Regions from separate parts of the Paenibacillus sp. 01T47 genome, predicted to be linked through region 1. Evidence: riboswitches for the same ligand, from Rfam matches in the RefSeq annotation. Region 1 holds a riboswitch; the other holds the start of a gene.
What was found. Region 1 has a riboswitch for cyclic di-AMP ahead of AC1DOV_RS30990 (C40 family peptidase). Riboswitches for the same ligand answer to the same signal wherever they lie in the genome.
Positions count from the first base shown of each region.

Region 2: another riboswitch for cyclic di-AMP. It lies ahead of AC1DOV_RS32525 (ubiquitin-like domain-containing protein); the one in region 1 lies ahead of AC1DOV_RS30990 (C40 family peptidase).

Region 1 covers NZ_JBFTPA010000026.1:41,612-47,119, forward strand. The annotation lists gene AC1DOV_RS30975 (hypothetical protein) at 1-282, shown strand, start outside; gene AC1DOV_RS30980 (hypothetical protein) at 448-1,032, shown strand; gene AC1DOV_RS30985 (hypothetical protein) at 1,067-1,216, shown strand; cyclic di-AMP (ydaO/yuaA leader) riboswitch at 1,449-1,602, shown strand; gene AC1DOV_RS30990 (C40 family peptidase) at 1,606-2,082, shown strand; gene AC1DOV_RS30995 (FAD-binding domain-containing protein) at 2,241-3,584, shown strand; gene AC1DOV_RS31000 (MFS transporter) at 3,682-4,917, opposite strand; gene AC1DOV_RS31005 (GNAT family N-acetyltransferase) at 5,034-5,508, shown strand, end outside.
Region 2 covers NZ_JBFTPA010000033.1:8,497-14,004, reverse strand. The annotation lists gene rsmA (16S rRNA (adenine(1518)-N(6)/adenine(1519)-N(6))-dimethyltransferase RsmA) at 1-122, opposite strand, end outside; gene rnmV (ribonuclease M5) at 127-675, opposite strand; gene AC1DOV_RS32525 (ubiquitin-like domain-containing protein) at 800-1,948, opposite strand; cyclic di-AMP (ydaO/yuaA leader) riboswitch at 2,197-2,377, opposite strand; gene AC1DOV_RS32520 (TatD family hydrolase) at 2,562-3,335, opposite strand; gene AC1DOV_RS32515 (HD domain-containing protein) at 3,353-4,651, opposite strand; gene AC1DOV_RS32510 (AbrB/MazE/SpoVT family DNA-binding domain-containing protein) at 4,922-5,176, shown strand; gene rsmI (16S rRNA (cytidine(1402)-2'-O)-methyltransferase) at 5,309-5,508, opposite strand, start outside.

The DNA of each region.
Region 1 (5,508 bases):
CTGCATCTGCTGTTTCTAGCCATGCAATTCAGCGCTGCATCAGGAGGAAGCATATTCCGTTCCTTATGGCACGCTCTCCGAAATTTCCTTACCTATGCAGCTGTGTCGCTCATCATGTGGGGGATTGGAGCGGCTGCTGGGCTTGTGGTGACAAGTCTCTCCATGCTTTGGGCCGGGCTGATTGCACTCATTCTGCATCAAGGCTATTATCTCATTCAAACACTGATGAAGGTTTGGACGATTGCCGCGCAATATGACTTTTTGGAAACGAAAAGAATGTAGCAAACCAAAAAAGCCTTCAGCGTCCTCTGGATGCTGAAGCAAAAATAAACCTTCATTCCACGCTTTGCTGTGGTGTGGAGGTTTTTTTTACAACTAACCGCAACTAAATGATGGCAGTTCTGTATAAATAACTGAAAGAAAATCAAAAATGGGGGATATTCACAAATGATGCGTAAAAAACTAGTTATTATATCCATGGTATTGCTCTTATCGGGCGGTTCATTGGTTGCAGCAGACAAACTATTTCAAAAGGTAACGCTCCTTTATAATAATAAGCAATCCACTGACGATGCTGTCGTTGTGGACGATAAGGTTTATATTAGCATTCGTTCTTTAAGTGACAGCCTTCAAGCCTTCGTCCAATGGAAGAGCAATGACAAGAAGCTCATTATTCAGAAGCCCAATGTGCATATGTTTCTAATGAACGAGAAGCGAGCTATGTTCGGACAGGTTGATAAAGGCAGTGTTCAGAAATTTTTAGTGCAAGCGCAAATCGATAATTTGAATATGGCGATTTCAGAGTTCAAAGTGACCATCGTTGATCCTAATGATAAGGAAACGACAATCGACAGCCGCAGCCAGGATGATGATGATTTTAAAGAGTTCGTCGAAAAAGACACCTTTTGGTTCAGTTCCAAGCTCGTTTCCTACGATTTTAAAAATGCTGGAAAATACAAGGTACAGTTTTGGATGCAGCAAAAAAACAACGATCCACAGCTCATTTCTGAAAAAATCGTTACTGCAAAATAAATCTTTTTTTCGATTGCCCAAAGGGGCTGTTCTCATGAACAGCCTCCTTTGTCTATTTCTGCCGCTCTATCTGGAGCAGCAGCTAGGCTGTCTGAATCTACGCTTATTCACGAGTGATATAGATGAGATTTTTCTAATTTATGAGGAGCAAAATGGTGAAATACCGCCGTTTACGGCACTTTAAGCTAGTCCTTGCGATATAGCGCCTAAAGGACAAATCGGTATATTTTACACAACATCCACATAATTAATGAAATTGACTCCATGTATTTAGTTAGAAAGCACTACTATGGCGTGTTTATATTACAGAAAGAACGGTTTAACGAAGCAAATTGTCAAAAGGTTACATGAGAATTATTAGAAATTGCCACTAAAGGCAGGAGATCATTGAAAATAATCGAATATTTCTCAAAGCAATAAAAAAACTGCCTAATTCCCTATTGGGATACGGGGGAACCACTTTGGGTGAATTGATTCCGACGTTTGAGTTTTTTTCAAACGCCCGAGGAATCATAGGGAGCCTTCAACCGAACCCCACAGCTAACCTCGTCGGCATTGGAAGGAGTTTCACAATTGAAGAAGATTACCGCATTAATCCTGGGTCTCGTTCTCGTGCTCGCTTTTCAAGCGGGAAGCGCTTTCGCTGACTCAAAATTGAACGGAATTGTTAATGATCTTATTGGCACTCCGTACAAAAGCGGCGGAACGTCGTCGAAAGGTTTTGATTGCTCCGGCTTCACGAGCTATGTGTTCGAGAAAATGGGCATTGAGCTTTCACGTACTTCTGGTTCGCAAGCAAAAGAAGGTACAAAGGTCGCTAAGGCTGACCTCATTGCGGGAGATCTTGTGTTCTTCGACACAGTTGGCGGCAATAATAGCGCCATATCCCATGTTGGCATTTACATTGGAGATGGCAAGTTTGTACATTCATCCTCGAGCAGAGGCGTTGTAACTGACAAACTTAACTCCGAGTACTATGAGGGACGATATGTAACTGCTCGTCGTATCATGGATGCTGATTCATACCAAGCCAACGTTGACGTAAAATAGAGCAGCCTAATCCCTCTTCTTGAGGGTTGAACGGGTAGACTCATCTAGCAAAGCCGCAGTTTTTTGTCCTCTGACGACAAATGACTTGCGGCTTTGCTGTTTCATTCCAGCTGGAATGCGGCCGTTCAATGTTGCGCTTATGGAAGGAGCTATCACTGATGTATTTGTTTATTCACCGCAAGGATTTGCGTATTGCAGATTTGCGCGCTTTTGATTATTTGAAGAAAAAAGAGAAACAAGGCATTCATTTGCTAATCATAGATCCCGTTATTACAGGAGATGGCCGTTTAACTAGTCATAGCGGCCGGAATTTCATGGCGCAAGCCGCCTCGCTTCTGCACAACTATTCTAATGCAGGAAAGGAACTGCATGTGCTTTATGGTAATCCTGCTGCGATCACCGAAGCTCTGCTGCATGCGCATCCTATTGATGAGGTTATTGTTCATACAGACTATACGCCTTACTCACGGCAGCGAGATGAGCAGCTTGGGCTAATCACACGCAGCCTTGGCCGCCGCTGGATGTCTATTGCCGATTCACCTCTTGCTGATCTAGATGCTTTCCCGGCATTTGCTCGAAAAATGGATCCATACAAGGTTTTCACACCCTTTTATCGCAAGTGGAGCAGCTTTATGCTGGAGTGCTATAGCCCAATGAGTGAAACGACGATTCATGAGCTTGCTACCTTAAGCGAAATTAATGCCAAGGTTGCGCAGTCCTTCGCTTTGCCCGAATCCGTTTCATGCGCCCTAGGCGGCACAAACGTGCAAGGATCGTCCAAAGGATTATCCAAGCTGGAACGGTTCGTACGAGAACGCCTTGCCTCTTATTCGGAGAGCAGGGACGCCTATGCCGATGATCATACAAGCCAGCTTGCACGTTTCCTTAATACGGGCGCCATCTCCGCCCGCCAAGCCTACGAAATGACCCAAGGGCTCCCGGGGTCTGAATCATGGGTACGGCAGCTGGCATGGCGTGATTTTTATTTATATCAAGCGATGTATCATGATGATTTCTTTCGTTACGAGCAGCTAGCTGATATGTCCAAGCTCTCAAATGCTCATCTAGAAGCATGGGCTGCAGCTGCCACCGGCATTCCAATCATTGATGCGGCCATGACGCAGCTCAATCGTACAGGTGAGCTGCCCAACCGCTTGCGAATGGTAACAGCCATGTTTTTAACTAAAAATCTGCTATGCCCCTTCACGCTTGGCGAACAATATTTCCGCCTTCACTTAAGCGATTATGACAATACGCTTAATCGCGGCGGTTGGCTGTGGTGCGCTTCACTCGGGTATGACGCAGCGCCTTACTTCCGCATCATGAATCCCGCAACTCAGTCACAGACGCATGATCCTAGCGGCAGCTATATTAGGCGCTGGCTGCCTCATTTGAATCATCTGACAGACAAAGAGATTCATCAGCCGCAAAGCGGTGCCATCGTCGACTTGAAAGCATCACGCGCGCGCGCCATAGAGGTATACAAAACCATTCTTAAATAGCTGAAAGCATTTAGAATAACACGTTTAATAATAAATAAACCTCCACACCCGCTTTGAAACAGCGAATGTGGAGGTTTTTTTATAATTTGCAGTTCATTTAAGCCTTGGATCGTACGCTGTGAACTTGTTTTCTTCCGAGCAGGAGCATCGCCGCTAGCAGAAGCAGCATCAGTATAACTAAGCTGCTTATATACCATAACGTAGATTGCACATTGTACTGATCCATTATCCAGCCAGTCAAACGAGGAAAAATCGCTCCTCCAAGCCCGCCGAATGCTACAAGCAAACTCGTCGTCCTCTCCGTCATACCCGGAATGAGCTCATTGGCATAAACAAGAGCGATACCGAATATACCCGAGAAGAACAATCCGCTAAGTGCGACAAAGGCAAGCATCCAGCTAAGCTGACCCATAACAGCCATTAAAACAAAAACGACCGAGGCGCCCGCTGTAGCAATAAGCAAGTAACGCGAATAACCCATTCGGTCAGCCAGCAGCCCCGCAAATAGACGCCCTAGCACCATCGTTCCCCAGAACAAGCTGAGCACCGCTGCCGCACTGGAATCTCCTACACCTGATCGAACGATGAGAATAGAAGGCAGATAGTTAGAGAAGCTCATTTCCATTCCTACATAAATCATAAAAAATAAAGCCGATAACAAGAGAAATGGAAGTGCTTTGCGCGGATAGCCAAAAAAGACAGATCCGCGAGTGGTTTGCATTCCTTCCAACTCATTCGAATGGCCTTCCTTCACTCCCGGTGTTCGAGCAACTATACCAAGCTCATCATCCAGCTCTCCAAAGGACATCGTCAGCCAGAGAACAAAGGTGATGCCTGACATCGCTGCCAGAATCGGAAAGGAAACCTGCCATATGCTATGCTGAATCAGATAAGCCGCTGCAATTGGAATCAACAATGCACCAACGCCAAAAAAGGTTTCCAATCGGCTCATTGCCGATGCCTTGCCGTTTTTCGCCATATCAATAATCATTGCGCCGACGACCGCTTCCGTCATCCCAAAGCCAAGACCCGCAAGCGGAGCAATCGCGAGCATCCAGCCCCATGGCAGCAGCAAACTATACGCCGCCTCACTCAGCGTCAGTACGCCCATCGCAATCAGTACTGCGCCTCTTTTTCCAACTCTCGAAGTAATAGATGGCGCTAACAGAACACCCACCAGGAACCCGAGGAATTGATTCATAATCCATTGCCCGCCATCTTTATAGGTTAAACCATAATGAGCGATGAGCTGTTCCAAGATAGATCCGCCCACAACATGGGCAACGCCGATGACTAAATATGACAAGCAGCCTAGCCAGATCAACTTCTTCATTTTGATGCTTCTCCTTATTTACGCGCGATCAACGCACGCCTATCTGTTATAATAAACCTATTTCATTCGACATTCGCTCTATTCAGCTACTTTTTTTCAAGCGGAGGTAAAAACAAATGACAAGCCATCAAAGCTCTATTCATTATAATCGAGATGAAGGCGATATGACCATATGCCCGCTCGAAACCGTCCATGCACAGCAACTATGCGGCTGGCGCTACGAGGCTCCATTTGATGTTTATAATTGGCCGACTTGGGAGCAAATGAAAAAAGACGAAATCGAATTTGGCGATCCCGTCCTTCGTGCTGCCCAATATATGGCTGTCCTAGACGCTCAGTCTGCGCTTATTGGGTTCGCGCAGTTTTTTCCTTTAACAGGCGTAACGCGGCTCGGGCTCGGATTGCGGCCTGATCTTTGCGGTAAAGGCCTCGGCCTTGCCTTCACACGTCTCATTGTGGCAGAGGCAATAAGGCGCACCCCTCAAAACGAAATTGATTTGGAGGTGCTTACTTGGAATACTCGTGCGATGCGCGTTTATGAACAAGCCGGCTTCCATATTACCGACACCTATGCGCGTTCTACTCCCACTG
Region 2 (5,508 bases), on a different contig from region 1:
AAACTCTTTTTGAAGGAAAAACCGTATTTCGCAATGATTTCTTTGGTGCGTTTGGGCGTAGCCACCTCTATCGCGGATGGCTTTACTACTTCCTTGCTAAGCTCACTATGCTCTTGACTCATTCAGCTATCCCTCCAGTTCCTTTTCCATTTGACGGAAAGCTTCCGTAAACTCTGCTTTGGAAATCCGAAAGCTTGTACAGCGCTTATAGAACTGCTTGCCATTCGCATAACCAATTCCGAGCAGCTTGCCTATAACCAAGCGACGATTAGACGCATCAGGATGTACAATCAGACCTGCATCCATTAAGTCTTCCCAGCTAATTTCTCCCGCTTCATCTGCCGATTCTGTTCGGAGCTCAGAGAGCGCCGCACGAATAGCCTCGGGGCTCGCATTTTCGATGCCGATGTCCCCTTTATACAAAGCCTTCTCCTGCGGCAAAAAAGCATGCTTGCATCCTGGCGCATGACGCGCAACAATCTTGCGAATGCGTTCTCCTGCATGATCAGGGTCTGTGAATATAATAACGCCGCGACGCTCATTGGCCAGCGCAATCCTCTTCAATACATCCTCACCGATAGCGGAACCATTCGTCTCTATGGTATCTGCATCTACCGCCCTTTTTATTGCAACGGTATCATCTTTGCCTTCAACGACAATGATCTCTTTGATCACCAAGATCATCCCCTTCTACATAAACTGTATTAGACCCTTAGACATGCAAAAAGAAGAGGCAGTGCCTCTCCTTATGATGGCATATTTAATTGATTATTGCGATAAGATGATGGTAACCGCTCAATTAGCTTGCAGTCGGTTTATTCGGCCCCAGCACATATACGGTGATGCCTTTTTTCCTGCCGAATTTGTTCGCAATCTTTGTACTATCAAAGTATACGTCGATTTTGTTGCCTTTAACCGCACTTCCTTTATCCTCAGCGCGGCGGAAACCGATTCCTTCAATATAAACCCACCAACCGATGGGAATAACCTTCGGATCAACAGCTATCGTCCGACCCTCTTGCACCCGAGTGCCTGATGATGTAATCCCGTATTCCGGATGGCTTTCATCTTTTCCTGTTGAAGAGAGGTCTGCAGAATAAGCAGTCAACGTGACATTTTTAAGTACTTTTCTCGCCTTAAACGTTACACCGCTCTTCGTAAGCGAAGTAAAGCTCGGGCTCTTGTTCGAGAGCACAGATACTTTAGGCTCTTCCTTCTTCGTTCCGATGGCGACAACCTGATTAACCGCAGCGGTTTCAACCACCTTGCTGACCATCTTCTTCGATATAAGGATTCCGTCCTCGTACTGCTTCTCGATACTCTCTACGATCAGACCTTCCTTGCCGGGTTGAACAAGCTTCTGCTTGCCCGCTTCCAGCGTCGGATCGTTCTTCTTCACAATAGAGAATGGCATTGCACGCTCTGTCTCAGCTACCTTCTTATCTACGCGAACGACGGTTACAGTCAATTCGTTGTCCAAAACGGTATGAAGCGGAGGTATTACTTTATCTTGACCACGAACTGGAATATGTAATTCCTCGATCGCTGCCTGCACTGTTCTCTCTGTCGTATATACAGTAGAGGTCTTGCCATCAGCCTTCACAATTACCGGTATCGCATGAGTCACCTCTATACGATCTCCGTCCTTTATTGCCGCATTAAGCGGTATGGACACCTCATCATGTGGTCCAATTGCGATAGCTTGTTCATCCAGTAGGCGTTGCAGGACCCATTGCTTCGTTTCCACAACGGTTTCTTGTCCGTTCACTACTACGGAGACGCTTTTGACAGCCGTTCCGTACAACAACACCAAAAACATGAAAGTCATAGCGATTGAGATAGTAGCACTCAAAAGAATCAAACGCAAGTTTTCACGCTTCCATCGCAATGCGAAAGACATGCTGGATGATCGTTTCCCATGGGTGTCCTTAACCTGGAGTATTCCCACTTCATCGGTCCTCCTTCATAGCCCCGCCGCCAAGTGTTACGCATGATACAACTGACGCGACTATAGTATATTGGCGTGCGAGCACGCAATCCAGTACTGCTATCGATCCTCCCACCCCCATCTTTTATCCCTATGTCGACAAATTCCCGATTATTCGAAAATAAAAAGAAGCCGTCGACAGAGGATCTGTTTCGTGGCTTCCCGGTTAAATGATTCACTGGGATACAGAAAAATGGATGCACGAGGTTGATCACTCTCTATAACGCTTGCGAGGTTAGCTGACGGATTCGGACAAGAGAGTCGCCCTATTCGTTACACAATGCTCATGGCAATGGCTTCGAAATTCACCCCTGAAGAATTCAAAATACGGAATTAAAAACCGTACATGGTTCCCCCGCTCTCCGAATGGAGATTAAGCGTAAACTGGAAATCCAATACAAAATTTTATTGCTCTGAGATGAATCATACCTTCATACGAGGTCAATTGTAAAGATACGATAAAAGACGATTTAAGCGAAAAAGCAGGATAAAGCAGGAAAAAATAAGCGATTATCGCTATAAAAATTAGTTTTTACGCGATAAAGGTCTCTATTTCTCACTATTTCTCTCGTTTTTAGACAATACCAAAACATCTTCGACCGTTTTCAGTCGTAATTACACCTATTTCTTCTACCGTTTTGCCCAATAATTCGGCTGCTGTCTCTGCAACTAAAGAGACGTAAGAGGACTCATTTCGCTTCCCTCTGAACGGGTGTGGAGTTAAATATGGAGCATCGGTTTCAATCAAAATCCGGTCGATTGGAACCTGCTTAAGCACCTCTTTTGGCACCCTTGCATTTTTGAAAGTAACGGGTCCTCCAAATGATATATAGAAGTTCATATCAAGACATTGTTTAGCCGTTTCCCAGCTGCCGGAGAAGCAATGCATGACACCGCCAACCTCTGCTGCATTCTCTTCCTGAAGAATACGAATAATGTCCTCATGAGCATCCCGATTATGAATAACAATTGGCTTGCCCACCTTACGAGCAAGACGAATTTGCTCACGAAAAACCCTTTGTTGTACCTCTTTTGGAGAAGTATCCCAGTGATAATCGAGTCCAATCTCTCCAATGGCGACAACCTTCTCATGCGCGCATAGACGTTCAATCCATTCCAAATCCTCTGGAAGCATATCTATACTGTCAACTGGGTGCCAACCAACTGCTGCGTATATAAAATCATATTTCTCGGCAAGCGCCATGGTTGTAGGGATTGTTTCACGGTTAAAACCAATATTGACAAGCATATGCACGCCTGCATCCTTCGCACGCTGGATGACCTCGTCGCGATCCTCATCAAATTTTTCCGAATCTAAATGGGTATGTGTATCAAAAAGTAATGTCATGTTGATGTTATGCTCCTTCAATCGAGTTTGAAAAGCTTACGAAGTGATTCCGGCAATCGATGAATATTTTTTTTGAGCGGCTCTTCTGGATAATAAAGATGATATTGTCCTTGATGCAGGCCAGTAATAGAACGAACAATGTCGGATTTAGAGGATATTTCGCTTATATCTTCCAAACCATCTAACAACAAAATCGGCGCTTTTTCTTTCTTTTCTCCTTCTTTTTTATCTGGTCGATATACGTCATATGGCAAGTCAAATGGAAAATCAATTTCCATATGATAATCCGGATTCATTCCTATAGAAGAGAAACATTCGCTAATCTCATTTAGCAGCTCTTCATCTGGGTTTTCAAGCGTAATGTACTTATATAAATGCCTGTTCAGAAATCGTTCACATAGATCGTTTAAAATAGAATCATGCTCCTCCGCCCACTCTGCGAAAGCGGTCTGAACGAGCGCTTCATCCAGCTTCAGATAGTCGTGCACCGTCATCGTGTTCTGAAGCAAGCATTTCAGCTGCTTAGGCATCCACTGAAAGGAGTAGCCACCCACGTAAAGCTCCTGTGCTCTACGAAATATTTGACGTAGAATAATTTCCGAGCTTCTGGTCACCGGATGGAAGTAAATTTGCCAATACATTTGATAACGAGACATCAAATAATGCTCGACTGCATGCATACCGCTCTCTTTAACTACAATTTGCCCTTTATAAGGACGCAATACGCGCAAAATGCGTTCTAAATCAAATGTTCCATAGTTTACACCTGTAAAATACGCGTCTCGGAGCAAATAATCCATCCGATCAGCATCCATTTGGCTTGAAATCAAACTAACAACAATCGGCTGTGGATATTTTTTTTGTATGACTGCAGCGACCTGAGCAGGAAACTGCTCCGATACAGCACTTAGCACACGATTGATTTCTGTATCTCCCAAAATGATGTTACATGTCCACTCTTCGTGATCCGTGTCGAATACTTCTTCCAAGGAGTGCGAGAACGGACCATGACCAACATCATGCAATAAAGCAGCACAAAGCGAGACTAGCTTTTCTTCGACTGGCCAGTCAGGATAGCTGTTTCGTTCAAACTGAGAAATAATTTTTCGAGTAATTTCATATACGCCAAGTGAATGTGAAAACCGGCTGTGCTCTGCTCCATGGAAGGTCAAATAGGAGGTTCCTAGCTGTCGTATCCGGCGCAGTCTTTGAAACTCTTTTGTATTGATCAGATCCCAAATCGTTTGGTCTTGTACATATATATAATGATGAACAGGATCCTTAAAAACTTTCTCTTCGGTCAGCTGTTTTTTCATCGTCTCTCATCTCCTTTGTTCATATTTTCGACACAAAAAATGATTTTCATGTCGAATAGTGTCGGAAATTAGTTTCCAAATTGTCGAAGCTGTTGTATTCTATTACAGAGTAATATGACCGTACTAACTAGTCAAATACTTGTGAATTCAGCTATCCGGGGAATATTCCTGGTTGACTATTATGGTAATCGTTGGTATTATAGTAATCATAAAAGCAAAAACTATGTCGAACGATGACGAAACGTATTTTGAGAGGGGCAATAATAGATTATGATGAAATCTACTGGTATTGTTCGTAAGGTTGATGAGCTAGGACGCGTCGTTATACCGATCGAATTGCGCCGTACACTTGGAATAGGCGAGAAAGATGCACTTGAGATCTACGTAGATGGCGAGCGCATCATGCTTAAGAAATATGAGCCTGCATGTATCTTCTGTGGCAACGCAGAAAACGTATCTTATTTCAAAGGAAAAATTGTTTGTCATGTTTGTTTGTCAGAAATGCCAACACCTGTGACAAAATAAAAAAAATAAGTTATACTGTACTTATTAACTTGTTAATTCTAACCTTTTTTATACTCCTTGATACCTTCCTGCGCTTGAACCCGGCCAGGAAGGTCTTTTTTTTGTCTACTATTTCACATATATGATAATCATCTATCTATTTACTTCATTATATACTTCGCGTTTAGGCAAACCTCGATCGAGCGCAACCTTCTTAATGGCTTCCTTACGATCAAATTGTTCCTCATAATGAGCAACATGGGCAGCAAGATCAAGCTCAGACCACCAAATATCTGCCGCTGGCAGCTCACTTGCCCCTTCACCCTCTGATCCTTCCACCACAACACAAAATT